Regions from separate parts of the Psychrobacter sp. CR212 genome, predicted to be linked through region 3. Evidence: predicted binding sites of a transcription regulator. Region 3 holds the regulator's gene; each other region holds the start of a gene.
The links. Region 3 encodes PhoB, which activates phosphate uptake and scavenging genes when phosphate is short. Its sites were predicted from a motif close to TGTCATNAANCTGTCATAA; they were not measured.

Region 1 (10,333 bases), on a different contig from region 3:
GTTGATAGTGCTCTTGAATGATCTGAGCACACAGTTTGGGCGCTTCCATTGGCAGCAGGTGACCATAGTCTATTAAGGAGATGATGCTGCTATCAGGCACAAATTTTTGCCATTGTTGTCGTACTTTATCATTGATGAATAAAGTAGGCTTACCGGTAATCAGCGTATAAGGACAGCGCAGTTTTTTGAGTGCGGCATCGATATGAGGGGCGCCAAAATAATTGGCAAGCTCTTGCTCTGGAGCAAACATCAAGCTGTAGCTTCCATTTGGATTTTTGCTCAAGCTCTGTTCGGCAAATATCTGCAAATGCTCGTCACTGATTCGTCTATAGGCACGCTGCGCACGCAAGTTGTCATAATAAGCATCAACACTCGGCCACGTAGATTGCCTATTTACTGTGCTTTTGAAAGGCTCACGACTCAGCAGGATAGAACGCGGTAACAGATTATACAAGGTGGCTTGGTTTTTGGTGAATGTGACAGGCTCTATCAGATATAGCTGCGAAAACAGCTCTGGACGTTTGGCTGCTGCCATGGCTGTGGCGGTTGCGCCTTGTGAATGTCCAATACCGACGACAGGCTTATCTTGTGTTTTTTCTAAAAACTCAATAAGCAGGTCAGCATCTTGCTCACGCGTCAGACGACGGCTGTGCGGTTTGTCATACCAATAGCCACGCAGGGCAAGGGAGCTGATATCAAACTCAGTTGCCAGCTCATTTAGCAATGGCGTATAGGTACCAACGGTGAAACTATTACCACCATAAAAATGCGCGGGTGTGCGGCGATGGTTATCTGTTTGAACTGACTGATTGAGCTGGCTAAGATGATAGTAACGTGCTTTTTTACCATCAAGATTGATGCTCTTTGTAAATGCTTCCATAAAATAAACACTTCCTTGTGATTTATTTTGATGGGTCTTAGTTGTCTTCACCTAAGAAACCACCGCTTTGACGTTGCCATAATTTAGCATAGACGCCATCGCGTGCGAGCAGCGCCTCGTGACTGCCTTGTTCAATGATGCGCCCTTTGTCCATCACTACTAGTCGATCGAGGGCGGCAATGGTTGATAAACGGTGGGCAATGGCAATCACGGTTTTGCCAGTCATCATGTCGTTTAAGCTTTCAGTAATGGCAAATTCGATTTCAGAGTCAAGGGCACTCGTGGCTTCATCAAGCAGCAAAATTGGTGCGTTTTTCAGCATTACGCGGGAGATGGCGATACGCTGGCGCTGACCACCTGAGAGTTTGACGCCGCGCTCACCGACCTGGGTATCAAGGTCGGTATTGCCTTTGTCATCGCTTAAGTCTTTGATAAAGTCCCATGCTTGGGCTTGCTTAGTGGCTTCAATAATTTCAGCATCGGTGGCATCTGGACGACCATAAGCAATGTTTTCACGGATGGTACGATGCAATAATGAGGTGTCTTGGGTCACCATACCAATTTGCTGGCGCAGTGACTCTTGAGTGACCTCATCAATTGCCTGTCCATCAATAAAGATTTTGCCACTATCGACATCAAAGAAGCGTAGTAGTAAATTCACCAAGGTTGATTTGCCTGCCCCAGAGCGTCCGACCAGACCGATTTTTTCACCTGGTTTGATGTCCAAATAAAAGTCATCTAGCAGCTTCACACGGTTGCTCGCCAGTGCGGTACCTGCAGTGTGCGCCTCATCGACGCGCGCGCCTTCATCATCGGCAGCGATCATATCCTCTTCGTAACCAAAATCAATATGATCGAAGACAATACGACCATCAGTGACCGTTAGTGTTTGCGCATTAGGCTTATCGACGATTTTTTGCGGGGCTGATAGAGTACGCATACCATCTTGTACCGTACCAATACTCTCAAACAAACTGGTGGTCTGCCACATAATCCAGTGGGTCAAACCGTTTAAGCGCAGTGCCATAGCAGTCGCTGCGGCAATCGCACCAACACCCACATCGCCCTGTTGCCACAAATACACACCGATAGCTGCAGTCGAGCCAATCAGAGTCACACTGATGGCATGGTTGACGACCTCAAGATAGCTGACCCAGCGCATCTGTGCGTGTACCGTACCCAAAAACTGATTCATCGCGTATTTGGCATAGCCAAGCTCGCGCTGCGAGTGGCTAAACAGCTTGACGGTCATGATATTGGCATAAGCATCGGTGATGCGCCCGGTCATCAACGCACGGGCATCCGCTTGTACAATGGCCGTACGTTTGAGGCGCGGGATAAAGTACCACATGGCAAGCCCAAACAGTACAAACCAAACCGCAAATGGAATGAGCAGCAAGCTGTCCAGATTAAATAAAATCACACCCGTGGTGACAAAATACACCACCACATACATCATCATATCGGTGATGGTCATCACTGTATCACGCACGGCCAATGCTGTTTGCATCACCTTTGCTGAGACACGTCCTGAAAACTCATCTTGATAAAACTGCATCGACTGCCCAAGCATTCGGCGGTGAAAACGCCAGCGCATCTGCATCGGAAACACGCCTTGGATCACTTGAAAATGTACCAATGACGATAATGCAATCCAAAATGGGCTGAGGATTAAGACAGCAAACATCAGCAGTAGCATGTCGCTTTTTTCTGCCCACAGTGTCTGCGGGGTATAAGCACCCAGCCAATCCACCAAGTTACCAATCCATGCAAACAACATGGCCTCATAGACCCCAACACCTGCGGAGAGGATCATAAATAAGAACAGCCAGCCACGCAAACCATGAGTACAGGCCCACAAAAACTTCAACAACCCCTTACGAGGCAATGGCATGGGCGTTTCTGGGAAGGCAGGAAGACGGGATTCAAAAAAACGAAAGAGAGCGTTCATAGGCGGCAATAATACGTCAAAACAGAGCGGTTTTGAGTCGTTACTTATGTTAATAAAATAGCAGGGTATTTTATCAAAACTTGGCAATCAGGCGTGCAGTAAATTGTAATTTACCCATGCATAGTGCTTTTGGTTGATACGTTATTGCCAATAACGCGCGTGGAAATACGGATAAATAGATTGCTGTCAAAAATATATTTTGCTACCTTCTAGACCGCAACTGGCTTAGTTGATCGAATGATGAGCGTTGTAATCATATTTTTTAATGAAATCAGTTGAATACAAAGCGGCTTACTTGATGCTGCGCCACCAGTGTACGGACAATAAATACCCAGTACTAAGGTTCAAAAGGTAGGCCTTAATGATGTATCTAACCATTGCGGTGCTGTGTAGCGTCGCTGTTTCAGTGCTTTTAAAAATACTACGCCAAAAGAAAATGGATATTCGTCAGACCATTGTCGCAGGTTATCCCGTCGCTTTTTTATTGACCTGGCTTTTATTGAAGCCTGATATCGGCGCCATACATGCGCTAGACAGTGCTTGGGGCATCATCATCGCGCTTGGGATCTTGCTACCGGCCGTGTTTATTATCCTTGGACGTGCTATTGAGGCGGTGGGAATGGTAGCAACGGATGCCTCCCAGCGCTTATCATTGATTATTCCGATAGTGGCCGCTTTTTTGCTATTTGGTGAGGTGCTGACAGGTACGCGTGTGCTGGGATTGACACTTGGCTTTTTGGCACTAGGAGCACTGGTTTATCGACCACAGCAGACAGATACCCCTAAGCAAACAAAATACACACCGCTGTGGTTATTCGGTGTATGGGCGGGTTACGGCATCATCGATATTTTGTTTAAGCAAGTGGCCAAGCAGGGCACCGCTTTTCCGTTGACACTGTTTGTGAGTTTTGGAGTCGCAGGTCTATTATTACTCGTCTATCTGCTCGTCACTCGGGTGCGCTGGCAGGCAGACGCCCTTGTCGCTGGATTGCTACTTGGCGCGCTGAATATGGGTAATATTTATGCTTATGTCAGAGCCCATCAAGTGCTCTCCGATTCACCCAGTATTGTATTTACGGGGATGAACGTGGGTGTCATCGCAGTCGCCACATTGATCGGAGTGGGCGTGTTTAAAGAACGACTCAATCGCATCAATTTGGTGGGGCTGCTACTCGCAGTATGCTGTGTGGGCGTCTTATTTTTGGCGTGAGATATGTTGTCCAAGGAAGGATACAGTAGAATTTTTAGCAAAGTTGTCACGTTTTCTATATAGGCATACTTATCATCCTATGATAAGGTCATCTACAAATAGCAGACCTTATCATAGGTGATAGAAAGCTTGATTTATGATGTTTGAATTCACTCAATAAAAATAGGATGTACTTTCAATGGAATACGACAATCAGTTACAGCGCATAAAAGACGGTTCAGGGTTTATCGCTGCGCTCGACCAAAGTGGTGGCAGCACACCAAAGGCTTTAGAGAATTACGGCATCAGCGGCGAGGAGTATGAGAATGATGAGGCCATGTTTGATTTGGTGCATGAGATGCGTGCCCGTATCATGACGTGCGACTGTTTTGACAATGAGCGTGTGCTTGGTGCGATCTTATTTGAAGATACCATGGAGCGCGACGTCAATGGTAAGTCGACCGCCAACTATCTGTGGGAAGACAAGCAAATCGTCCCATTTTTGAAAGTAGATAAAGGTTTGGCGGAGCAGATGAGCGGCGTCCAAGTCATGAAGCCGATGCCTAATCTAGACCTGTTGCTAGATAAAGCCAAGAACTATCCAGTATTTGGTACCAAGATGCGCTCAGTCATTTATGAGCCAAATGTCGATGGTATTGAGCTCGTTGTACAGCAGCAGTTTGATGTGGCAAAGCAAATCATCTCAAAAGGCTTGATGCCAATCGTTGAACCAGAGATCAATATTGATAGTGCCCAAAAACATGATTGCGAAGTGCTATTAAAAGCCAATATTTTGCGTAATCTGGAACGCTTAAATGACGAACAGCAAGTAATGCTCAAGCTGACATTGCCCGAAGAAGCAGGATTTTATCAGGAACTGGTTGACCATCCAAAAGTGCTCAAAGTCGTGGCGCTATCTGGTGGTTATAGCCGCACTGATGCGTGCGCGAAGCTCAAACAAAACCCCGGTATGATTGCCAGCTTCTCGCGCGCCTTTACCGAAGGGTTGAGTAAGCAGCAAAGCGATGAAGAGTTTGCCGATACCATTAATACGTCGATTGAGGAGATTTATCAGGCGTCGAAGGTTTGATATTACTAAATACATAAACTAAAAAAGCCCAAACCTGATAGTCAGGTTTGGGCTTTTTTATTATAGTAAAAAGCTTATACCTCTTTATATAACTGGCGTCCTTCCTTGTTGTATTTTTCCATCATCTCAGCCATGCCTTGACGGACTTCTTCAGCACTGGCTTCGCCTACTTGTCCGACCAGTTCTGTATCGACTTTTTTGATCAAATGATCATCATCGCTTAAGTCGCCTGATTGCGGCGTTACCTTTTTATTAGCGGCATCTTTGTCCAGTCCTGCTGCATACTCACGCACGTTTTGCGTGATTTTCATGGAGCAAAACTTCGGACCACACATAGAGCAAAAGTGTGCCGATTTATGCGCATCTTTTGGCAACGTTTCATCGTGATATTCGCGCGCGGTATCAGGGTCGAGCGCCAGATTGAACTGATCATCCCAGCGGAATTCAAAACGCGCTTTGGATAGCGCATTATCACGCGCCTGTGCACCAGGGTGACCTTTGGCAAGGTCGGCGGCGTGTGCAGCGATTTTATAGGTAATAATGCCGTCTTTGACGTCTTTTTTGTTTGGTAGCCCTAAGTGCTCTTTTGGCGTGACATAACACAGCATCGCGGTACCAAACCAGCCAATCATGGCCGCACCAATCGCACTAGTAATGTGGTCATAACCCGGGGCAATGTCAGTCGTTAATGGGCCCAAGGTATAGAAAGGCGCGTCAGCACACAGCTCAAGCTGCAAGTCCATGTTTTCTTTGATACGGTTCATCGCCACGTGTCCAGGGCCTTCAATCATCACCTGTACGTCGTGCTCCCATGCCACTTTGGTCAATTCTCCAAGGGTGCGTAGCTCACCGAACTGCGCTTCATCATTGGCATCTTGCAAGCAGCCGGGGCGTAGACCGTCACCTAGACTGAACGCCACATCGTATTGCTTCATAATCTCGCAGATATCTTCAAAATGCGTGTATAAAAAGCTCTCTTTGTGATGCGCCAGACACCACTGCGCCATGATAGAGCCACCGCGTGAGACGATACCTGTCAAACGCTTTGCGGTCAGCGGTACATAGCGTAGTAGGACGCCGGCATGAATAGTGAAGTAATCTACGCCTTGCTCGGCTTGCTCAATCAACGTATCACGGAATATCTCCCACGTCAGATCTTCAGCGACGCCATCGACTTTTTCTAAGGCTTGATAAATCGGTACGGTACCAATTGGCACAGGCGAGTTACGGATTAACCATTCACGAGTTTCATGAATGTGATTGCCCGTGGACAAATCCATGATGGTATCCGCGCCCCAACGCGTGGCCCACGTCATTTTGGACACTTCTTCATCAATCGATGAGCCGAGCGCTGAGTTGCCGATATTGGCATTGATTTTTACCAAAAAGTTGCGCCCGATGATCATCGGTTCAGATTCAGGGTGATTAATGTTATTGGGAATAATGGCGCGTCCAGCGGCTACTTCATCACGGACAAACTCAGGGGTGATAATTTTGGGCGTATTGGCACCGAAGTTCTCACCCTCATGTTGACGCATGTCAGTCAGTTCATGCTGCTTTTGCGTCTCACGTATCGCGATATATTCCATCTCAGGGGTGATGATGCCGCGACGTGCGTAGTACATCTGCGTGACATTTTGACCTGCTTTGGCACGGCGCGGTTTGTCAATATGGGCAAACCTGAGGTTGGCAGTACTGATATCACGAGCACGCGCTTGCCCGTACGAGCTAGATAGACCGCTTAGTTGCTCGGTATCACCGCGCTCAGCGATCCAGTTTTCACGCAGTTTGGGTAGACCGCGGGTCAGATCAATCTCGACGTTGGGGTCAGTGTACACACCTGAAGTATCGTACACATAAAAAGGCGGATTGTGCTCGCCATCCTTATCACCCGTACCGCCAACAGGCGTATCCGCCAAGCTGATTTCACGCATCGGTACTTGGATATCAGGTCGTGAGCCTTCGATATAGACTTTGCGCGAGGCGGGTAGGATACGGTGTAAGTCGCGCGCGTCTTCTTCAAAGCGTGCATCACTGGCGGCGCGGTGGGCAGGCGTTTTTAGTGCGTCGGCTTTTTTATCGGCTTTGGTGTCTGATACGAGAGGTAGGTTATCGGCTGGGTTGTGCGTTTGGACTTGTGATGCCGCTGAGGCACTGTCTAAAGAGGCACTGTCAAAAGAGCTGCTGTTTGAAATAGTCATATGCTGTCCTAGCGTGTTGGTTTTTGAATAAAAGCAACACCGCCAGTAGCTGCGGGGACAAGCAGTCGTCATTCAGACAAATTTATATTATCAACACCTAACAGCGAGCAAAGAAATTGTCGCGGTTAATGGTCATCAAATAGTGGACGCCGCTTTCTATCTTCTCTCGTTATCTACGTATGCGACGTGCATCGTTAGACAATAGCGATGATAAAAAGGTATTTCTACGCGTCCGTTGTCATCAATAACAACGTGCTTAAGACTTCCCTGCGTCGGTACTAACCGCATCAGGTTCGGCGGGTGATCTCTCAGCGAATGTAGATAGGTGGCTACTTTTATCAATGCTCAACTATAAACGTTTAATAAAGTAGGCCAATGCTACACCGCACCCCGAGTCTGTCAGTGTTGTAAATCTTCTTCATACTAACAAAATTCTGCGTTAACGGCTAATGGAATTTGGATGAAAATATCAGGCGCTTATTTTGCTATTTAGCATGGATACAAAGAACAGGAGCTATTGATAATAATTAAAATTCCTTGATATTACTGATACTTAGAGGCGATGGCTAAATATTGTGTAAAGCGAATGCAGGATTTGAGAGGTTGTCATTAAACTGTCATAAAGATTTGGCAAGATAACGCTCATATCACAAACAATGCTTTTTTATATCGTTGTTAAACTTCAGGAGTCCTACATGCGTTATTCGTTATTAGCAGTGGCCGTTAGTTGTACATTAATGCTTACGGCGTGTAATAAGTCAACAGAGACGGCAGAACCAGCTGCTGATACGACCAGTAGCGCCGCTACCACGGCTGAAACCACCACTCAGACTCAGGCAACGCCTTCTGCTGACACGGGTTTCAAATCTGCTGAAAACATCGCCATGAATATCACAGGTGCAGGCGCATCATTCCCGCAGCCGATCTATGCCAAATGGTCTTATGACTACAACGCTGCCACAGGTGGCCAAGTCAACTATCAATCTATTGGTTCATCTGGTGGTATCAAACAAATTCAATCAAAAACCGTCGATTTCGGTGCTTCTGACGCGCCATTGACACCTGAAGAGCTTGAAGAGTCTGGTCTTATCCAGTTCCCAACCGTGATTGGTGGCGTTGTGCCAATCGTTAACATCGATGGTGTTGAGCCAGGTCAGTTAAAGCTAGATGGTGAAACCTTAGCCAATATCTATCTGGGTAAAATCAATAACTGGAATGATCCTGCGATCAAAGCCATGAACCCAGATTTGACTTTGCCAGATGCCGCCATCACCACAGTATTCCGCTCAGACGGTTCAGGTACGACGTTTAACTTTACCGATTATCTCGCTAAGGTATCACCAGATTGGAAAGACAGCGTTGGTGTTGATAAAACGGTTAAGTGGCCAACCTCTGCCACTGGTGCAGGTGGTAAAGGTAATGAGGGCGTCTCAAGCTACGTCAACCGTATGAAAAACTCTATCGGCTATGTGGAGTATGCCTACGCCAAGCAAAACAACATGTCACATGCCGCGCTTAAAAATGCCGCGGGCAATATCGTGCAGCCATCTGCTGAAACCTTTGCCGCCGCTGGCGACATCGATTGGTCACAACAAGAAGGCTTTTATAAAGTCATCACCAACTCTGAGACGGATCAAGCATGGCCAATCGCTGCTGCTACTTTCATCTTAGTCCATAAGCAACCAGAGAATCCTCAGCAAGTCGCTGGCGTGTTGAACTTCTTTGATTGGGCGTATACCCAAGGTGATGATGATGCCATGGCGCTAGATTATGTCCCATTCTCTGATACAGCAGTGGCTCTATTCAAAGAGAAATGGAATGAGGTCAAAGGTAGCGATGGACAGCCAGTTTATAAGCCAGCGCAATAAACGATCTGTACAAGCTGCTGCTTAATGACTTTTTGATTTCCTCTTAAACCACTATTCTCCGGTAGTGGTTTGAGAGGTTTTATCACAGCAAATTTGACCAAAACACTAATCGCTATATTTCACGATAACCATTAGTACGGATACAAGTTGCGTTTGCTGTCATAAAACGAAATGAACACCCTGGTTTTTTTGAATTCACCCATTCAATGCTGAGACACTTATGACAGACTTAAGGTCCCAACTGGCTAAACAAAAACGTTACGACGCGTTATTTGTCAACTCTACCAAAGCGTTTGCCATACTCGTCCTCCTATCGTTAGGAGGCATTTTGGTGTCTCTGATTGTTGGGGCGTGGCCGAGTATCCAAGAGTTTGGTCTGGGGTTTTATAGCAGTAATAATTGGGACACGGTTGCCAATGAGTACGGGGCACTCGCGCCTATTTATGGCACCTTGGTGACGTCATTTATCGCGATTGTTATCGCTGTACCAGTCAGTTTTGGTATTGCGATATTTTTGACCGAAATGTGTCCAAAGTTCCTCAAAAAACCGCTTGGTATTGCCATTGAGCTGTTGGCAGGTATTCCTTCTATCATTTATGGTATGTGGGGCTTGTTTGTCTTTGCGCCTTTCTTTGGTGAGCACATTCAGCCATGGTTTATTGAGCATGTTGGCCCGCTACCGATCATCGGTAAGCTGTTTACAGGCGCACCCATGGGACTAGGGATGTTTACCGCGTCCTTGGTACTTGCCATCATGATTATCCCTTTTATCGCTGCCACCATGCGTGATGTTTTCTCTGTGGTGCCAGATCTACTCAAAGAGTCGGCCTACGGTATGGGTGCGACGACGTGGGAAGTGATGTTCAAGATTATCTTGCCTTATACCAAAGCGGGTGTCGTTGGCGGCGTGATTTTGGGACTGGGTCGTGCGCTCGGTGAGACCATGGCAGTGACTTTCTTGATCGGTAATGCGTTCAATATCAGCCCAAGTCTATTTACTTCTGGTGTGACCATCACCTCAGCATTGGCCAATGAGTTTGCCGAAGCGTCAAGTGAGCTGCATCTAGCGTCTTTACTGCATCTGGGCTTAATCTTGTTTATCATCACCTTCATCGTGCTGTCGTTGGCCAAACTGATGCTCATGCGCATGGATC
Region 2 (10,333 bases), on a different contig from region 3:
CAGTACCGAGTTAAAAGATACTAGCAAATTTGTCGGTTTCGTCGGTGACGCTGAAGCTCCTACAGGTGTACTGTTAAAGAACAACGGCTTGCATGCTGAGATTCAGATCGATAGTAATCATCCAGTTGGCAAAGATGACCCAGCAAATATCAAAGACGTGCTACTTGAGTCAGCCATGACTGCGATTCAAGATTGTGAAGATTCGGTCGCTGCTGTAGATGCAGAAGAAAAAGTGGAAGTCTATCGCAATTGGCTTGGCTTGATGAACAGCGATCTACAAGAGACCTTTGAAAAAGGTGGCAAAACCCGTACTCGCAAACAAAACCCAGATCGTGAATATAATACACCTGATGGCGGTAAGCTGATTTTGCCAGGTCGTTCGCTACTCTTGATTCGTAACGTGGGTCATCTCATGCAGAACCCCGCAATTTTGGTTGATTTAGGCAATGGCCAAGAGCAAATATTTGAAGGCTTAATGGATGGTTTAATCACACCATTATTATCACTCAATGATATCAAAGGCAAAAACGAGCTATCAAACTCCCGCCAAGGCTCAATGTATATTGTGAAGCCAAAAATGCATGGCCCTGAAGAAGTTAAAATGGCCAATGATTTATTCAATGCATCAGAGGACTTATTGGGTCTAGAGCGTAATACGCTCAAAATCGGTATCATGGACGAAGAGCGCCGTACCACAGTCAATCTGAAAGAAGCGATTCGCCAAGCAAAAGAGCGTGTTATCTTTATTAATACAGGTTTCTTAGATCGTACGGGTGATGAGATGCATACCAGCATGAATGCCGGTCCGTTCGTGCCAAAAGGCGACATGAAGTCGCAAGCATGGCTACCTGCGTATGAGCAGTGGAACGTTGATATCGGCTTAGAGACAGGTCTGCAAGGTCATGCTCAAATTGGTAAAGGTATGTGGGCCAAACCTGATGAGATGAAAGAGATGATGGACACCAAAGCGGCTCATCCTAAATCTGGTGCCAGTACGGCTTGGGTACCCTCACCAACGGGCGCTACCTTGCACAGCATACACTATCATCAAGTTAGCGTGGCCGATGTACAAGATACGCTAAAATCACGTGAGCGTGCGAGCTTAGATGATATTTTGACCATTCCATTGGCAAAAAATACCAATTGGACAGAAGAAGAGAAGCAGCAAGAGCTTGAGAACAACGCTCAAGGTATTTTAGGGTACGTGGTACGCTGGGTGAATCAAGGGGTTGGCTGCTCCAAAGTTCCTGATATTAATGATGTTGGTTTGATGGAAGATCGTGCTACCTTACGTATCTCTAGCCAGCATATTGCTAACTGGTTACATCATGATGTGGTAAGCGAGCAGCAAGTGATGGACACAATGAAACGTATGGCAAAAGTCGTCGACGAGCAAAATGCAGGCGATAGTGATTACCAGCCAATGGCAGATAACTTTGATAACTCTTATGCATTTAAAGCAGCCTGTGATTTGGTCTTCAAGGGACGCGCGCAGCCTAGCGGCTATACTGAACCATTGTTGCATCAAGCGCGCCTTGATTTAAAAGCCAATGCTTAGAGAGGCCGGCTTAGCAATGGGTATTTTAGCGTATGCTGAAGTCTAAGGTGTAGTATCTAATCTTGCTCGTTTGTAACGCTAAATATGTCATAAATACGTTGGTCGATTCTTCATAAGCGCTATTTATTTATCAATGGATAGCGCTATTTCTTGGGCAATTATTTTGTTTTTATTAAAGTATTTTAATACTATAAGTAATGATATTAATCAATAAAAGCGCTATCTGCTTGAGTAGATAGCGCTTTTTTTTGTAGCTATTTGGATTTTATAGGTGACTTGTCATTTGATACTGGGGGTATCGAAAAAGCGAAAAAATATGTTGCAAATTATGTCAAAGTTGTTATGCTTGTACTCGAAGTATGAGTTTGGTAACGGATGTTACGCAATGGAGTGATAAAGACAACAGGTTACACGGCAGTTACGCTCTTAATCCCAGTCATGTAAATTATTGTTCTTTTCATCTTACTGTAATAGAACTTCGCCACACTTGTTTCTGACTAATCTCGGTAGCCAGTTACACATTATATCTTTGAGGATTTGTGACGATACCATTATGGGCGCCAGCTAATAACAGCTTGCTCATTACTACAATTGTAAAGTGGAGATACCCCATGAAAAAACTACTTTTAGCTACAGCAATCGCAGCCCTATCTGTATCAGCAGCCAATGCAGCACCAACCGTTTATGGTAAAGTATTCGTTACTACTGATTACGTTAATGCTGAAATTGATGGTCAGAATATGGATAATAATAACAGAATTAATGAAGACAACGGTTCATTACAAGTTAATTCTAATATTTCACGTTTAGGCTTCAGAGGCTCTGAAGCGATAACGGCCAACACTGACGTAATTTACCAATTAGAGTACGGCGTTAAAGTTGATGATAGTGGTAGCGATAACATTGGCTTCAAAAGCCGTGACACTTATCTTGGTCTAGTCAACAAAGACTTCGGTGAATTCCGCTTTGGTCGTAACTACACAGTCATTGACTATATCAATAACGTATCAGTTAATGAAGGTTATTGGGATAATCTTGGCTCTAGTACTCTGAACAACAACGACAGCTTTGCTAATATTTTGACCCCGACCGTTGGTAACCGTATCAATAATTCAATCGTTTGGAAAGCGCCTAAATACAATGACCTACCATTAGCGCTTGCGCTGATGTATGGTGCTGATGAAGACTTTATATCTGAGAGTGGTCGTGACGCAGGCTATGGTGCCTCATTGATGTTTGATCCAGGTACAGGCATTACCGCTGGTATTGCTTATGAGCAAGACATGAGTGTTAGTGGTGATATTATCCGTGGCAGTGCTAGCGTCGATTTAGGTAAATATATCGCAGCTCCTGTAAAGTTAGGCGTTCTATATCAAGAAGCTGACTATGCCGGTACTACTACTGCAACAGAGGACGGTTTAGTGGTGAGTGCTGAAATGGGTCTTTCGAATTTTGCCCGTCCAGCCTCTGTTTATATTCAGTATGACAAAACCGACAATATCAGTGGTCTTGAGAATAATGACTCAAATCAAGTCGTTGTAGGTGGCAAATATGCGTTTAAAAATAATATGATCGCTCATGCCTATGCTGGTCTAAATTCAGCGGAATTAAACAATGGTCGTTTTGGTTCGAGAGACGAAGACGGCAATGTTAATGAAATCGACTTACGTGGTGATATTGATGTACTCGCTATCGGTGGCGGTCTAGAATACTTATTCTAATCTAAACATTAGAAACGTATTATAAAAAACTCATCCTTCGGGGTGGGTTTTTTTGTTTTGTAATCAATACTGTGTCTTGAACAACAGCGTGTCTTAAATAACAGAATCCGTAAAATTAATAATAACATTTGTGTAAATTTTGGTTTTTTCACCTTACTGTAATATTTGGTTGGTAAAGTTGTGTCTAAGTAATGCTTCTAGCTCATATATATAAATGTTCTATAGGGTAGTCACCCTGCCATTATATATATCGGCCAATCTTAGCCAATTTATCAAAAAAATTGTAAAGTGGAGATGTCTTTTGAAAAAACTATTTTTAGCCTCATCAGTCGCAATGCTATTAGTATCTACAGCTCAAGCGGCACCGACTGTTTATGGCAAAGCATTTGTTACCGCCAACTATGTCAATGCTTCATTCGAACGAGAAGCTATGGACGATAGTAGTATAAGCATTAATGAAGAAAACAGTTCAGTAGAAATCGCATCAAAATCTTCACGTATTGGTTTCAAAGGTTCTGAAGCCATGACTGCCAATACTGATGTGATCTACCAATTAGAGTATGGAATCAAGGTTGATGATAGTGGCAGCAGTAACATCGGTTTTAAAAGCCGTGATACTTATCTGGGTCTAAAGAATAAAGACCTTGGCGAATTCCGCTTTGGTCGTAACTACTCAGTCGTTGATTATATCGATAATGTCACGGTCAATGAAGGTTACTGGGACAATGTGGGTGCTAGTAGTTTAAGCAAAAATACACTAGCCAATGCTTTAACCTTAGCTGATGGTTACCGAGTTAATAACTCTATCGTCTGGAAAGCGCCTAAATACAATGAGTTACCATTAGAGCTTGCGTTGCAGTATGGTGCTGATGAAGACTTTATATCTGACGATAATAGTCGTGACAGCGGCTATGGTGCCTCATTACTATTTAATCCAGGCAATGGCTTTACGGCTGGTGTTGCTTATCAGAGTGATCTGGCTACTAAAAATCCCAGTAGTACTAATACGGGCGGCGATATGATCCGTGGGACGGCTACTGTCGATCTAAGTAATTATGTTGCTTATCCAGTAAAAGTGGGCGCTCTATACCAACAAGCTGATTTTGATGATACTAATGAAACTGAAAAAGGATTGATATTAAGTGCTGAGATGGGTCTAAGTAACCTCGCTCGTCCAGCCTCAATATATGCACAGTACAATAAAACGGATAACTTAAGAGGCATTAATGAAAATAATTCAGATCAAATCGTCGTAGGCGGTAAATATAGCTTTAGAAAGAATATAATTGCACATGCTTATGTCGGTAATAACACTGCAGACTTAAAAAATGATCTTTTCATTGCTGGTCAAGATGACGGTGATAAAGATATTCTTGTCAGAGCGCGTGGTGATGCTAGCGTCTTCGTGGTCGGTGCTGGTCTAGAATACAAATTCTAATCTAAACATTAGAAAACGTATTATAAAAAACTCATCCTTCGGGGTGAGTTTTTTTGTTGTGACCTTTTTAAAGCCGCAGTGGGTTATAATAGCTACGTATTTACGATGATTACGCACTTATGACAATTAAGCGTTAAAAACTGAGTGTTTTAAAGAGTTTGTGCTTTTGCCCTATATTTTGTAGCGTATTTTTAGTAAAATCCTTCTTTACTAATTACCGACAGAGTACTATGACCAAGTTTATATTTGTGACCGGTGGGGTAGTGTCCTCACTAGGAAAAGGTATCACCGCAGCCTCTCTTGCAGCGGTCTTAGAAGCACGTGGCGTGACTGTCACGATGACCAAAATGGATCCGTATATTAACGTCGATCCAGGTACGATGAGTCCGTTTCAGCATGGTGAGGTGTTCGTCACCGAAGATGGTGCAGAGACAGATTTGGATTTGGGTTATTATGAGCGTTTTTTACGTCACTCAAAAATGAGTAAAAGTAATAACTTCACCAGTGGCCGTATTTATCAGAACGTTTTGAATAAAGAACGTCGCGGTGAATATCTAGGCGGTACGGTACAGGTTATTCCGCATATTACCGATGAAATCAAAAACAAAATCCTTGCCAGTGGCGAAGGCTATGACATCGCGATTATCGAGATTGGCGGTACGGTTGGTGACATCGAATCACTTCCATTTATGGAAGCCGTACGTCAGATGCAAGTAGAGCTGGGGCGCAATCGTGCCATGCTGATGCATCTTACTTTAGTACCTTATATTGCCAGTGCCGGTGAGACCAAAACCAAGCCGACACAGCACTCTGTAAAAGAGCTGCGTTCTATCGGTCTACAGCCTGATATTTTAATCTGCCGCTCTGATCATCATATCTCACAAGACAACCGTCGTAAGATTGCACTGTTTACCAATGTTGAAGAGCGTGCGGTCATTATGTGTGAAGATGCGCAAAGCATCTATCAAATACCGCGTACGCTACATGAGCAAGACCTTGATGATCTCATCTGTGAGCGTTTCGGTCTTGATGTGCCCGAAGCGGATTTGAGCGATTGGGATAAAGTAGTTGAAGCCCAGCTAAATCCTGAAGGAACAGTGACAGTTGCGATGGTTGGCAAATACGTTGAGCTACCAGATGCTTATAAATCGATCAACGAAGCATTGCTACACGCAGGTATCACGCATAAAGTCGATGTCAAAATCGACTACATCGATGCTGAGCGTTTAGAAGATGACGACACTCTACTAGCGCAGCTAAAAGAAGCCAATGCTATCTTAGTACCAGGCGGTTTTGGTGAGCGTGGTACGATGGGTAAAATAAAAGCCATCACCTATGCTCGTGAAAATAATGTGCCGTATCTAGGTATTTGCCTTGGTATGCAGCTGGCCGTGATAGAGTATGCGCGCAATGTACTGAATATCAATGCCAACTCTTCTGAGTTTGATCGTAAGACAGCTGAGCCTATCATTGGGCTTATCACTGAGTGGTTAGATGAGCGCGGCGAGCTACAGATTCGTAGCGATGACTCAGACCTCGGCGGTACCATGCGCCTAGGCGCGCAGCAAGCAGAGCTGGTTTCTGGTAGCAAGCTTGCTCAGATTTATGGTGCTAACAATATCACTGAGCGCCATCGCCATCGTTATGAGATGAATAACCGTTATATTGAGCCATTAGAGCAAGCGGGTATGACTATATCTGGTTATTCTGCCAAGCAGCATTTGGTAGAGTCGGTAGAGATCTCTGAGCATCCATGGTTTGTTGCTGTACAGTTCCATCCTGAATTTACTAGCTCACCACGCGGTGGTCATCCGCTGTTCAACAGCTTTGTAAAAGCGGCAAAAAATCATAGCGAAACATAGTAATCACTAAAGCATTTGTTGTTATGTGAGAGCATGATGTTTGCTAAAAAGACTGATCTTCGGATTGGTCTTTTTTTTGGCTTAATATTGAGCAACTAGACATATTATTTGGTAGTTATTGATATTGATAGTCGGTAATTACGCTTGCATACTTTTTTTAATCAGGCTATCGGTTACAATATGGGATGGAGATATTAATAACAAAATAAGAGGTAGTGGCTAAATGGAAAACCTATTAACGGCACAATCACACATTGCACTTAACACGCCTAATAATAAGACGATCAACATTGGTAATGATCAACCCTTTGTATTATTTGGTGGGATGAACGTCTTAGAATCTAAAGAGTTGGCGTTTGAGATTGCTGAGCAATACGTTGAGATATGTGAGCGCTTGGGTATCGGCTATGTGTTTAAAGCGAGTTTTGATAAAGCCAACCGCTCAAGCCTGCATTCATACCGAGGGCCAGGACTCGCGCAAGGTATCGATTGGCTTGGGCAAATCAAAGAAAAATTCCAAGTACCGATTATCACTGATGTACATGAGCCTCATCAAGCAGCACCAGTCGCTGAAGTTGCTGATATTATCCAGTTGCCAGCTTTTTTGTCACGTCAGACGGACTTGGTTCATGCGATGGCAAAGACGGACGCGATTATCAATATCAAAAAGGCACAGTTTTTGGCGCCGCATGAGATGCGTCATATCGTCAATAAGTGTCTAGAAGGCGGTAATGATAAGCTGATACTTTGTGAGCGTGGTAGTGCCTTTGGTTATAACAACTTAGTCGTTGATATGCTCGGATTTGATACCATGAAGCAGATGGATATCCCCGTATTCTTTGACGTGACACATAGCTTGCAGCAGCCAGGCGCGCGTAGTGACAGTGCAGGTGGGCGCCGTGAGCAGATTACGACACTGGCACGTGCTGGTATGGCGACAGGGTTGGCAGGGCTTTTCTTAGAGGCGCACCCAAATCCAGAAACGGCGAAATGTGATGGGCCATGTGCGCTGCGCATGAGCCAGCTAGAGCCGTTTTTGCGTCAGCTTAAGCAGATTGATGATCTGGTCAAAGGCTTTGAGACATTAGATACTCATTGATATTATAAATGATAAGAGGGTGATGCAATGGCGATTCAAACCGCACAAGTCAGTATAGAAAATATCGACGATGAAGCTGGTCTAGATAGTGTAATGACCGCTCTTAAAAATATCTCAGGCGTGACTGCTATCGATCTAGATCCTGTGCATGATATTGCAACGGTCAGTTATGATGATACGGATACGAGTATTCATGCTTTGACAGCGGCGATTAGTATGGTTGATTATGTGACTCAGCCATTTCCTATGGATGCGCCGCAAAATCCGCATCATAAAGACTAAGATATATGGACGATCTGAATGCTACATAAGCAATGAGTAGCGTTCAGGTTTTTATTAAGAAGTTCCTGTCTTGTTAATAGCATCTCGTTAATAAAGTAACAACCAAAGTGTCTTGCTGTCGCTGATGATAGGGCTTATGCTTGTTTAGTGGTGCTTTGATAGGTTTTGAGAAGTAAATATTGAAGAACAGCTATCAAGGCTACTTTTCACTAATAAAAATAAGGAGCCAACCATGGCAAGCCAAACACGTATTATTCAAATTGAAGGTATGACTTGCAGCGGCTGTGTGGCAAGTGTCCATACTGCTACTGCCGATATTGACGGTTTAGATACGATCACCGTGGATTTAGCTGATAATTTAGCAACGATCACCTTTGATGATAGCAAAACCAGTGCAGAAGCGATTGCTTCGATCATTGATGAGGCTGGATTTGAGGCGACTGTCGCTAATTCATAAATGTCGTCATCTATCTACAAAACCAGCTACCATGATTACTGGCATGTTAGCTGGTTTTTTAATGGTTAAAAATTCTGATTATAGATTACGTCCATGGCTGTCCTAGTTTGCTGCTATTTACTAAATGATTTAGGCTTACTTGAATAGATGATGGTTGTGACCATCTAATAGGTGCTACTTGAATATATTGCAATATGTCTGTCTATAATAATTGGATAGCCTAAACAGCGTATTCATACTGATTGTCATCGTGTTTTACTTGTTTTATTTGATTTTTTTGTCAATCCACTGATATTTTATTATGGCTTCTATGAGTATATAGACGCTATAAAGAGTTATTTTTATGAATGATACTACCCGTACCACTAGTGATGAATCCTACGATGTCGAGACTGACATTCAATCAAATACGCCACTTGCACCGCAACGTGCGCATCTGCAATTGGCGATTGATGGCATGACGTGTCAGGCCTGTGCTTCACGAATCGAAAAGGTGCTGAATAAAAAGCCTTCAGTGTATGACGTGAGTGTGAATTTTGCTGGTGAGACGGCAAATGTAGATTATGATCCGACGCAAACGACGCCAGAACAGGTCACGGAATGGGTAAACAAGACGGGTTTTGTTGCCAATCTACAGGCCAGCGACAGTTTATTTGCAAAAACAGATGAAGAGACAGCGACTCAGTATCCGTGGCGATTGATTGGACTATGGCTATGCTTGGCGCCATTTTTGGTGGGCATGGCAGGTATGTTGGTGGGTGCTGGGATGGCGTGGATGCCGCCCATTTGGATTCAGTTTATTTTAGCGACGATTGTACAGTTTGGTTTTGCGTTACCATTTTATAAGAGCGCATGGGCATCCATCAAAGGTGGTCTTGCCAATATGGATGTGCTGGTGGTGATTGGTACGGTGACGATATGGGCCTATTCGACTTATCTGTGGCTCACTCATGGCGATGGCACTTTGAGTAGTCTCTTGCAAAGTGGACACGCGGGCGGACACATCGCCAGTAATGGCCCTGCGGTATATTTTGAAGCAGGGGTGATGGTTATTGCGTTTGTGCGGACAGGTAAATACTTGGAGGAACGTACCAAAAAACACAGTTTAAACAGTATCGATTTACTGTTGTCATTGACGCCAGATGAAGTCGAGCAGCAGCAGCCAAATGGCGATTTTCACTCTATTGCATTGTCTGATGTACAAATAGGTGATATTTTGCGGGCCAAGCAAGGCAGCCGTATCGCGACCGATGGCATCGTCACAGATGGTAGCGGCTGGTGCGTGGAGAGTCACTTAACAGGTGAGTCAATAGCGCTCAAAAAAGAAGCGGGCGATGGATTGCTGGCAGGTGCTTTGGTGGAGAATGGCAGTTTGCTCTATCGTGTGAGTGCCAAGGGTAGTGACACCAAGCTGGGCGATATGGTACAAGCCTTGAGTGATGCGCAAGGCTCAAAAGCTAACTTGGCGAGGCTGGCTGATAGAGTGACCGCCGTGTTTGTGCCAATTGTAGTGACCATCGCTTTGGTTACTTTTGGCCTAACATGGTGGCTGACTGGTATGGTCGATACTGCCTTGATGCACGCCGTCTCAGTATTGGTCATTGCTTGTCCTTGTGCGCTTGGTTTGGCCACGCCAGCAGCTATCATGGCAGGTATGGGGGTTGCTGCGCGTCATGGCGTGTGGTTCAAAGACGCGCAAAGTCTCGAGGCGGCAGGGAATATTGACACGGTGGTGCTCGATAAAACAGGCACGCTGACCATTGGCAGACCCACTATCGTCGATCATGTCATGGTGGATAAGTCGATCGCTGTTAATGATGTATTGCAAATTGCAGCCAGTATCGAAGCACATGCCAGTCATCCATTGGCAACTGCTTTGACCAACGCGGCTAAAGAGCGTCAGCTGTCTTTGTTCG
Region 3 (10,333 bases):
GCAGGGAATTGTGAGTAAGGTTGGTGAGAATAACTTGGGTGGGCGCGTGGTCGTCGTGGTAGGGCCTGGCGGTGCTGGTCATTATTATGCGCATCTAGAAGACTATGCCGATATTGCGCCCAATGATTGGGTCAATCAAGGCGATATTATCGGCTATGTGGGTGATAGCGGTAATGCAAAAGGGACACCGCCACATGTACATTACGGTATTTATATCAATGGCAGTGCCGTCAACCCTTACCCGCTTTTGCAAAAAGACTAGGTATACTAAATTAGTCATGCTAAATAAATCCGCATGACGAGTCTAAACAATATGGGGCAATGCCTGTACTAATTTGTCGCAGCCGACCTTACATACGCGGCTGGAAATACCACGCTAAATGTCGACCCCTCTCCCTCTATTGAGTCAATCTGCAACTGCGCTTCGTGCTGATGCAAAACGTGCTTCACGATAGCCAGCCCTAATCCTGTACCGCCTGTGGCACGACTACGCCCTTTATCAATACGATAAAAGCGCTCCGTCAAACGCGCAATATGTTCTGGTGCGATACCAAGTCCATCGTCCTCAACGGCAAATCGGCACCCATCCGATGTCTGCGTCCAACTGATGGTAATATTACCGCCTTTTGGCGTATATTTAATCGCATTGATGACTAAGTTGGACAAGGCGCTGATCAAGTACACCTCTGACCCATATAACCCATCATAAGTATCTATGTGCAAATGAATGGTGTGCTTGTACGCTTGGTTATATGCCTGTGCATCATCATAGATATTGGTGAGGAGTTTGGTCATATCGACATCATTAAACTCATGCGTCTCTTCGATTTCAATCTTGGAGAGCAGTAATAAGTCATTTACGATTCGATTCATACGGGCTGTTTGCTGGGTCATCAGCTCAAAACCGCGACGCCACTGCGGCGGCATGTCTGGTTGGTGAGAGAAGTTCTCCAAATAGCCCATCATTACTGTCAGCGGTGTGCGTAGCTCGTGCGAGACATTCGCCACGAAGTCTTGGCGCATTTGCTCTAAATGCTGCACGCGGGTCACATCATAAATAAATAATAGCTTCTCATCACCAAAAGGCGTGAGCTCACACTTTAGATAACGACTGGGATCGCGCCACGATTCTATATGAATACCATCATTGGGCAAGGTGGTGTTTTGATAGTACTGGCGAAACTCGGGCACAATGATAAAGTCAAACACACTTTGGCCTTTGTCAGCTGGCTGCAGTGACAAGAGATCCTGCGCCGCCTGATTCCACCACTCTAACCCATCATCTTCATTCAGTAAGATGACCGCATCTCGCAATGCTCGCAGCGCACTTCTGATTTTCTCTAATTGCTCCGCCGCATTTTGGCTAGCGATTTGTACTGGCGCATCTTGCTGGTCATTATTATAGTTATGGTCTTTTTTCTTTTTTGCTGGCGCTATCTTGTTCATTTCTTATCCTTACCACTATCCGCTATTTTATTTATTGTTATGGTGGCATTGTTCATACAAGATCAAGTTATCAAAAATCAACTTATATAAGATTAGCTTGGCTCAATAAGACTAGAGAACCGATAGCCTGTACCGCGCACCGTTTGTATCAATGTATCACAATCATAAGGGCGCAATAGTTTACGTAGACGCTTGATATGTACATCAATGGTTCGATCTTCGATATAAACGTTACCGCCCCAAACCTGATCGAGCAGCTGCGTTCTTGTGTAAGCGCGCTCTGGGTGACTCATAAAAAATGCTAATAAGCGATATTCTGTTGGGCCGACCTCGATGACTTTTCCTGCGGCTGTCACGCGCTGGCTTTTGGTATCGAGACTCAGCTGACCAATTTCGATAGGCTTGTCGCTACTCATCGCGCTACTACGGCGCAAGACCGCTTTGATTCTGGAAATCAGCTCGCGCGTCGAAAAAGGCTTAGTCATGTAATCATCTGCACCTGCATCGAGGCCGTGAACCTTGCTGTCTTCTTCGCTTTTGGCCGTTAGCATAATGACGGGTATCTCAGAGAGCATCTCATCGCTTTTGAGCATACGACAAAAATCAACACCGCTCTTGTCTCCGGGCAACATCCAATCTAATAATATTAATGACGGTCTATGATCGACCACTTGCTGATGCGCTTCTGATACGTCAGCCGCTTGTAGGCTATCAAACCCAGCCATTTCTAGCGTCATCACAACCATTTCACGAATCGCAGGTTCATCTTCAACAATCAAAATTTTCTCATTATACATAGGACATTCTCGGTGTTAGCGGACAAAATCTGGCATATAAAAAGGCGATAAATACTCACCAGTCTCTATCTATTAAACGGATTAATTATGACAGCCTGATGACACTCTGATGTCAGATCTCCAATAGAAAATTAAGTGGTCCATCATTGATGCTTTCAACTTGCATATCAGCGCCAAACTGACCAGTGGCTACATTCGGATACTGGGTTTTGGCATAGTCGATGAGTTGCTCGAACAGCGCTTGGGCCGCATCAGGTGCCATCGCGCCACCAAAGTCAGGGCGGCGACCTTTATCCGTTTTTGCCATCAGCGTAAATTGTGACACTAATAACAATCCGCCGCCGACTTGCTGGACGTTTTTATCCAGTTTACCAAATTTGGCAGGATCGTCATCATTTTCAAAAATACGATAGGTCAATATTTTGTCAATCATTCGCTTGGCGGCGGCGAAATCATCATCATGACCCAACCCAATATAGGCCAATATCCCATGATCAATTTTGCCAACACAATGCTCATCGATAGTGACGCTGGCACGGCTCACTCGTTGTATCAGTGCTTTCATTTACGACCTTCTTTATTTATAAATGGCTTACAGTTTATGGTCAGACAATAATACGCTGTCCATGATAAAATATGGCCATTAACTTGCCTATGCAATAATGACATCACATCCTATTTTGGTAGCCTTATTATGAATGTATTTACCACCTTACAACAGCTGGTACCGCAGCAAAAGCTCAGTAAAGTCGCTGGACGTTTGGCCGCCAGTCGTCATCCTTATGTCAAACGCACCTTTATCCGTGGTTTTGCCAAAGCTTATAATATCAGCCTAGATGAGTATGAGCGCCAGAGCCTTAATGCTTATGAGAGTTTTAATGACTTTTTTACCCGTGAACTAAAAGAAGATGCTCGCACCATCGATACCACCGCAAACGGCATCGTTAGTCCTGCTGACGGTATCATCTCTCAGCTTGGGCAAATTAAAGATCATAAAATGCTACAAGCCAAAGGGCGTCACTATGACGTTGGCCAATTGCTTGCTGATAGCGAAGATGGCCGTTATTTTGCCGATGGTAGTTTTGCGACAATCTACCTAGCACCTAGCAATTACCACCGTGTTCATATGCCATTTGCCGGTACGCTGACCAAGACTCGCTATGTCCCTGGTACGCTGTTTTCGGTCAACAATACCACGGCAGCTAATGTGCCGGACTTGTTTGCACGTAATGAGCGTTTGGTCTGCATGTTTGATACCAAGTATGGCAAAGCGGCCGTTGTCATGGTAGGCGCTATGATTGTCGCTGGTATCGAAACCGTCGCCACTGGCAAAATTACCCGCACGGATGATATACAAGAAGCGGATCACGATATGCAGTTTGCGGCAGGCGAAGAGCTTGGTCGTTTTTATTTAGGATCAACGGCTATCGTAGTGTTGCCAAAAGCAGCAAAAGCCGACTGGCAAGAGACCATGAAAGCCAATAGTTTTGTAAAAATGGGTCAATTACTGGGTGTCACGAAACCGTAATTTATTTCTAATATAATAAAAAATAAAAGCCCAGTGAAGCGTATATCACAATGCTCAACTGGGCTTTTTTATACCTAGCGTTTTTATAGATTTACGCGTCGATCAACCATCCTTGCTGGGTCGCATAGTCAATATTGTGTGATAGCCATTTATGAATAGGAGCAAAGCTGTCTTGAATGAACGCATGTGCACCTGCGACTTGACTACGTGTCACTCCAAGCTCACGCCACGTTTTGCCTTCAGTATTTAAGTTGAGCAAAAATGGCAGTAAGCGATCGACCACTTTGAGTAGCGCAGTCTCTTTACTACTGCCTGTCTCTTGCGCCTCCCAAATCTCACTCAAATTGCCAATCCCATTGCCGCGTTCGCCTTGCAATCTGGCGATACCCGCTCGCTCCTCAACATGTGCATCATGACGCGAGTCGGCGTACAAAAACGTAACGTATCGCCCGCATCAATCTCGCCCAAATCATGTACCAGTGCCATCTTTAGCAATTGTTCATGATTGACATCCAGCTCAAACAACTCAGCGATCGACCAGCATGCCATTGCTAAGTGCCAAGAATGTTCGGCAGAGTTTTCTCTGCGATCGGTCTCAGTCACGTAACTACGGCGATTCACGCGTTTGAGCGCATCTAGCTCTAGTAAGAAATGAGTGACGTCCTCTATATCGATAGTTGTAGCAGATTTTTGATCGGTCAATGACGTCAGTGTGTTTGAAGACATATTTCTCTCTGATTTTTTGATAATTTTACACATTACGGTGTGGCTAACAACAAAATAGCGCTGATGTTATCAAGCGCTATCTCTTATAAGTCATTGGGTCAAATGACTGAGCACCCTATTATATAACCATCTACTTAATCAAATTCAGAATGGTTTTGAAGGCAGGGTCTTCACTGCTACGGCACAACTCAAACAAAATGGTTTCTACTGTCGAGATTATCCCACCTGCACGGCGAATACGGCGAATGGCTTGTTTTTTGTCGTATGGAAAACGCGAGCCAACAGCATCGCCAATAATGACCGGTTGCATCCCATTGTCTAGCAAATCAAGCGCGGTCTGTAGCACACAGACGTGTGCCTCAACTCCGATAAGCAATACGGTACTACGGTTTTGCTGCGCTAAATGATGCCATGTGTCATTGTTATCGCAGGCACTAAATGTGACTTTTTCAAAGCTCTTTGCATTGTCGCCCTCTAGCACATCACGAAGCTCTGGCAAGCTATCGCCCAATCCTTTTTTATACTGCTCGTTGAGCATGATGGGGATACCAAGCGCTTGCAGTCCTTTGATTATGGTCACTGTTTTTTTGACGATATTTTCGTGATCATAGATATGCGGCGTTAAGCGCTCTTGTACATCGATAATCATCGCTTGGGTATTTTCACGAACGATTCGGTAAGTGCGGTCGGTAATCATGGTAGACATAGTACACTCCTTGTACGGCTGATATTTATTATAAAAAGCTATTTTAAAATGACCATCATTAGAATTTTCATCAATAATAGTCTTAGCTCAGCTCACCCTTATTTAGTCACAGTTTCTTGAATGCGTCAATGGAGATAATTTTCATACGTACCTGTGTGCTCTTTACTACGCCAAGCATTAACTCGCTCATTATATTCACAAAAAACCCCCAGCCATCACGGCTAGGGGTCATTATTAGAATATTTTTAATCAACAAATGTTACAAACTGGTTGCCGATTTTAAAATTAAACACGCTCGATAATAGTCGCGATACCTTGACCCAGACCGATACACATCGTCGCTAGACCGATTTCGGTATCTGACTGCTCCATTGCATTGAGCAATGTCACTGTGATACGAGCACCTGAACATCCTAGTGGATGACCTAGAGCAATCGCGCCACCGTTGATGTTGACGATATCTTGCTTGTCCGTCAAGTTCAACGCTTTTAAGACTGATAGGCCTTGTGCGGCAAAGGCTTCGTTTAACTCGATGGTTTGCATGTCATCGATGCTCATGCCAGCACGCTTCAAGGCTTTGTTGGTGGCTGGTACAGGACCATAACCCATAATCGCTGCGTCACAACCAGCGACAGCCATGCTACGAATACGAGCGCGCGGCTTTAGACCAAGATCTTTGGCTTTTTGCGCGCTCATGACTAGCATCGCTGACGCACCGTCAGATAGTGCAGATGACGTCGCAGCAGTCACTGTACCGCCTTTAGGGTCAAAGGCTGGGCGCAGTTTTTGCATTTGCTCCATCGTCGCATCTGGGCGAATCACTTCATCGACGGTACATAGCTGCAGGCGGCCATCTGCATCATGACCTTCGATGCCGATGATTTCATTATCAAAACGGCCTTCAGTGGTCGCAGCCCATGCACGGCGATGCGATTCAAGACCAAACGCATCTTGCTCTTCACGCGTAATGTTATTCATACGGCCTAGCATCTCAGCGGTCAAGCCCATCATATTTGAGGCTTTTGCATAGTGCTTAGAAGCGGCAGGGTTTAGATCAATACCATGCATCATGCCGACGTGACCCATGTGCTCAACACCGCCAATGATAAACACATCACCTTGGTTGGTCATGATTTGTGCAGCTGCGGTATGTAGTGCCTGCATAGATGAGCCGCACAGACGGTTAACCGTTTGTCCACCAGCAGTCTTTGGAATACCTGCCAATAGGCCAATGTTACGACCGATGTTCATGCCCTGCTCTAGTGTCTGGTTGACACAGCCCCAAATAATATCTTCGATGTCATTGGTGTCAAAGTCATTACGTTCGACCAACGCGCGTACCAGTTCAGCGGATATGGTATCCGCACGTACATGGCGGAACATACCGTTTTTAGATCTTCCCATCGCCGAGCGTACGCCATCTACGATGACCACATCTTTTGGACTTAAAGTTGTCATACTATCTTCCTTTTCAATTTTTATTGTCAGTGTTGTCGATTTAATCGGGCTCTATAGCCATCTATCACGCGATCCGTACATCAGTACGATAACTATCTAGATGTTTTCGCGCTGGATATTATCGCGGCAGGCCAGACCTGATAAAACCGACCAAAACGGTGTGTCTGCTATTTTTTTATCACCGATAGCGACGTCAGCAAACGCACCCCACTTATCCTAATACGGTATGCTCGTTACGCTGTGGCGTAAAAAGTCTCGCCAGCGGCTGCCATGTCGCGAATCTTTTGCGGCGCTTCATAAGCTTTGCCAAGGTGTGCGTATTTTTCGCATAGTGCCAAGTAGTTATCGAGACCCATTTGGTCGATATAACGACAAGGACCACCGCGGAATGGCGGGAAACCGACACCCATAATCATTGCCATGTCAGCCTCGGCAGGCGTGCTCACGATGTTGTCTTCTAGGCAGCGAACCGTTTCGTTGCAGAAAGCCAGCATAGTGCGGTCGATGATCGCTTGATCGTCGAATTCTTGCTTCTCACTGTCAGTCGTGGCTTTTAGTAACTCGTAAGTGGCTTCATCGGCAACTTTCTTTGGCTTACCGCGCTTGTCAGTTTCATACTTATAGAAACCTACGCCGTTTTTCTGACCGAGACGCTCATTCTCATATAGATGCTGGATGGCGCCTTTATAGTCTGGTTTCATGCGATCTGGGAAACCATCCGCCATCACTTCTGCGCCATGTACACCTGTATCTAGACCGACGACGTCGATTAGGTATGCAGGGCCCATTGGCCAGCCGAATTTTTCCATGACTTTATCAACATGGGTAAAGTCAGCACCTTGCTTGAGCAATAAATCAAACGCGCCAAAATATGGGAACAAGACACGGTTGACCAAGAAACCTGGGCAGTCATTAACCACAACTGGCACTTTACCCATTTTTGAGGCGAGTGCTACGGTAGTCGCGATGGCTTCTTCAGAAGATTTTTCACCGCGGATAACTTCAACGAGTGGCATGCGATGGACGGGGTTAAAGAAATGCATACCGACGAAGTTTTCTGGACGCTCAAGCGCTTCTGCTAGGAACGTAATTGAGATAGTCGAGGTGTTTGACGCTAGGATGCAGTCGTCTTTTACTAGCCCTTCTACTTCTTTTAGAACTGCACGCTTCACATTTGGATTTTCTACGACCGCTTCGATAACGATATCAGTCTCGCTAAAGTCACCATAGTTCAAAGTAGGACGGATGCGGCTTAAGGTTTCACCCATTTTCGTTGGGGTCATCTTCTTACGTTCAACCATTTTACCAAGCAGTTTGCTGGCTTCGCCCATACCAAGATCTAATTGCTCAGACTTGATATCTTTCATGATAATTGGCAATCCTTTGCTGGCCGCTTGATACGCGATACCGCCACCCATGATACCAGCGCCTAGTACAGCGGCCTCATTGATATCATGTGCAAGCTTGCTGTGTTTTTTGGCCAGTTTTTTGACTAGCTGATCGTTTAAGAATAGACCAACCAAGCTCTCTGCTTGCGGGGTTTTAGCAGCTTTGGCAAAGCCAGCAGCTTCAACTTCAATCGCTTTGTCACGTGGTAGGTTGACGTGCTTTTCAATCGCTTCAATAGCAAGAGCTGGTGCTGGGTACTGCTTAGGATTGGCTTTAGCAAAAATAGCACCTTTGGCACTATTAAATGCCATAGCTTGCTCAAGCTGGTTTAGCTTAACAGGAGCCAGTTTTTCTTCACGTTTTGCTTGCCAATCAAGCTCACCTGAGATACATTTTTTGACCAAATCAATGGCTGCATCTTGCAAGTCGTCAGCTGGTACGGTTGCATCAACCAAGCCGAGTTTTAGCGCATCAAGTGGTTTTTTTGGTGTGCCAGTGGCGATAAGCTCAAGCGCGTTATCGATACCAATGATACGCGTACTACGAACCGTACCACCGAAGCCTGGGAAGATACCTAGCTGAGTTTCTGGTAGACCGATAATCGCTTTGTCACTCATGACGCGGTATTCACAAACCAAGGTCATCTCACAGCCGCCGCCCATTGCCGCGCCATTGATGGCAGCCACTTTCGGGAATGGCAAATCTTCAAAACGATTGAAAGCGTCATTGATATGAACGACCCAATCTTTGATCTCGCTTTCTGATTTTTTGAAAGAAGCCACAAACTCTGTGATATCAGCCCCAGCGATAAACACGCCTTTGCCTGAAGTGACGATAAGACCTTTGACGTCGTCCGCTTTTTCTAAAGCAGTCACGGCTTCACCAAACTGCTTGTTGGTTTCGGCATCAAATTTGTTCACGCTCTCATTTTCGGCGTTGTAGTGCATGTTGGCGATGCCATCTTCTAGCATTGTCACCGTGATGCGATTTCCTTGGTATACCATTTGAAACTCCTTTCTATATAACGAAAGCTACGTTTTGAATTAAAATAAATAGCCAGTTACTGTTAGTAAAATGGGTAATAGCACTGTGCGCCGCCTTCAAGACAAACATCGTCATGACGACAAACCACTAGCGGGCGCACAGTGAAGATATCTTTATTATCCAGTGCTCATGATTTGATACTTATTTTGACGTCTCTTGTACCCCATCACACGGCGCTTCATTTATATGTTGCAAATACCGCTATTAAAATACTGACTGAGACATGGTTTAACACTGACAATTGCTGAAGTAATACGCTCAGTAAAAACCCATTACAGTTGACATCAGACCATTTTCACGTCAATTAGTGTAGGGGATTATGCCCCTAGCTGTCACAAGCTAATGCCATACTCGCAAGTCACTCTTAAATCACCTGTAGGCATTTACCTTATGCGCAAAGTGTTTTAGTGAATACTTGTATACTGAGTTGCTATTTTGAATGTATTCGGTCTTGCTCGTCTTTACGGTCTACCACCTTAAGGGTGATAAACCGTTGGTGTAGCCCAATTAATATAACTTACTTAGCTTGCGCTTTTATCAAAACATATTCAACCAGCAAGTGACATCAGCGATACGTAACCAAGACTTGTTGTAAGATTACGTTTGTATTGCCTCGTTTTTGGATAAATCAGAGCTATAAAATGCAAAAAACAAACGATTGATACCGTGTCTCACACGAGCAATATGGCCTATCATGCTACACTAATACCGTTTTTACCTTGTCCTTAATAAATTTTCATTGTATCCCTGATAAATGGTTGGATTATGACGGTTTCCCTTACTTCTAGCGCTACCTCTTCTGGCTTTGCCCCTTTTAACGCTGTCTCTTTTCAAAGCACTGAGCAATTTCATGGTGCTGTGCGCGCGCAACTGGCGCAAGATATTGAGGTCTTGTTTGCTTATGCCAAGCTGCCTAGTCCACTGGTAGATGCCTGTCGTTATGTCATAACGGGCCAAGGTAAATTGGTGCGCCCATTGATGGTTGCCAGTGCTTTTGCCAGTATTAATAGCGGTAATAGTGAACGTACAGACGAGCGCAATGACGACATCGACATGCTCAATGCTGATCTAGACTCATTGCTAGAAAACGACTCAGACTATGATATGTCGCGCCGTGCTGCATTGGCCGTAGAGCTACTACATACCTATTCGTTGGTGCATGATGATTTGCCATGTATGGATGATGACGAGCTGCGCCGTGGGCAACCGACTGCTCATATTGCCTTTGATGAAGCGACG

Region 1: the regulator PhoB is predicted to act here: its motif matches at 7,916-7,934, upstream of pstS (phosphate ABC transporter substrate-binding protein PstS).
Region 2: the regulator PhoB is predicted to act here: its motif matches at 2,014-2,032, upstream of AC58CZ_RS01605 (porin).

The regions. Positions count from the first base shown of each region.
Region 1 covers NZ_JCATIF010000004.1:108,395-118,727, reverse strand. The annotation lists gene AC58CZ_RS09155 (alpha/beta fold hydrolase) at 1-880, opposite strand, end outside; gene AC58CZ_RS09150 (ATP-binding cassette domain-containing protein) at 918-2,831, opposite strand; gene AC58CZ_RS09145 (EamA/RhaT family transporter) at 3,193-4,041, shown strand; gene AC58CZ_RS09140 (fructose bisphosphate aldolase) at 4,220-5,110, shown strand; gene thiC (phosphomethylpyrimidine synthase ThiC) at 5,185-7,311, opposite strand; TPP riboswitch at 7,559-7,714, opposite strand; gene pstS (phosphate ABC transporter substrate-binding protein PstS) at 8,007-9,179, shown strand; gene pstC (phosphate ABC transporter permease subunit PstC) at 9,400-10,333, shown strand, end outside.
Region 2 covers NZ_JCATIF010000001.1:371,568-381,900, forward strand. The annotation lists gene AC58CZ_RS01600 (malate synthase G) at 1-1,558, shown strand, start outside; gene AC58CZ_RS01605 (porin) at 2,170-3,279, shown strand; gene AC58CZ_RS01610 (porin) at 3,581-4,717, shown strand; gene pyrG (CTP synthase) at 4,948-6,579, shown strand; gene kdsA (3-deoxy-8-phosphooctulonate synthase) at 6,803-7,678, shown strand; gene AC58CZ_RS01625 (heavy-metal-associated domain-containing protein) at 7,706-7,960, shown strand; gene AC58CZ_RS01630 (heavy-metal-associated domain-containing protein) at 8,193-8,417, shown strand; gene AC58CZ_RS01635 (heavy metal translocating P-type ATPase) at 8,761-10,333, shown strand, end outside.
Region 3 covers NZ_JCATIF010000008.1:33,989-44,321, forward strand. The annotation lists gene AC58CZ_RS12750 (M23 family metallopeptidase) at 1-262, shown strand, start outside; gene phoR (phosphate regulon sensor histidine kinase PhoR) at 331-1,446, opposite strand; gene phoB (phosphate regulon transcriptional regulator PhoB) at 1,539-2,243, opposite strand; gene dtd (D-aminoacyl-tRNA deacylase) at 2,356-2,808, opposite strand; gene asd (archaetidylserine decarboxylase) at 2,938-3,771, shown strand; gene AC58CZ_RS12775 (HD domain-containing protein) at 3,863-4,204, opposite strand; gene AC58CZ_RS12780 (HD domain-containing protein) at 4,111-4,497, opposite strand; gene AC58CZ_RS12785 (isochorismatase family protein) at 4,628-5,203, opposite strand; gene fadA (acetyl-CoA C-acyltransferase FadA) at 5,489-6,661, opposite strand; gene fadB (fatty acid oxidation complex subunit alpha FadB) at 6,895-9,054, opposite strand; gene AC58CZ_RS12800 (polyprenyl synthetase family protein) at 9,860-10,333, shown strand, end outside.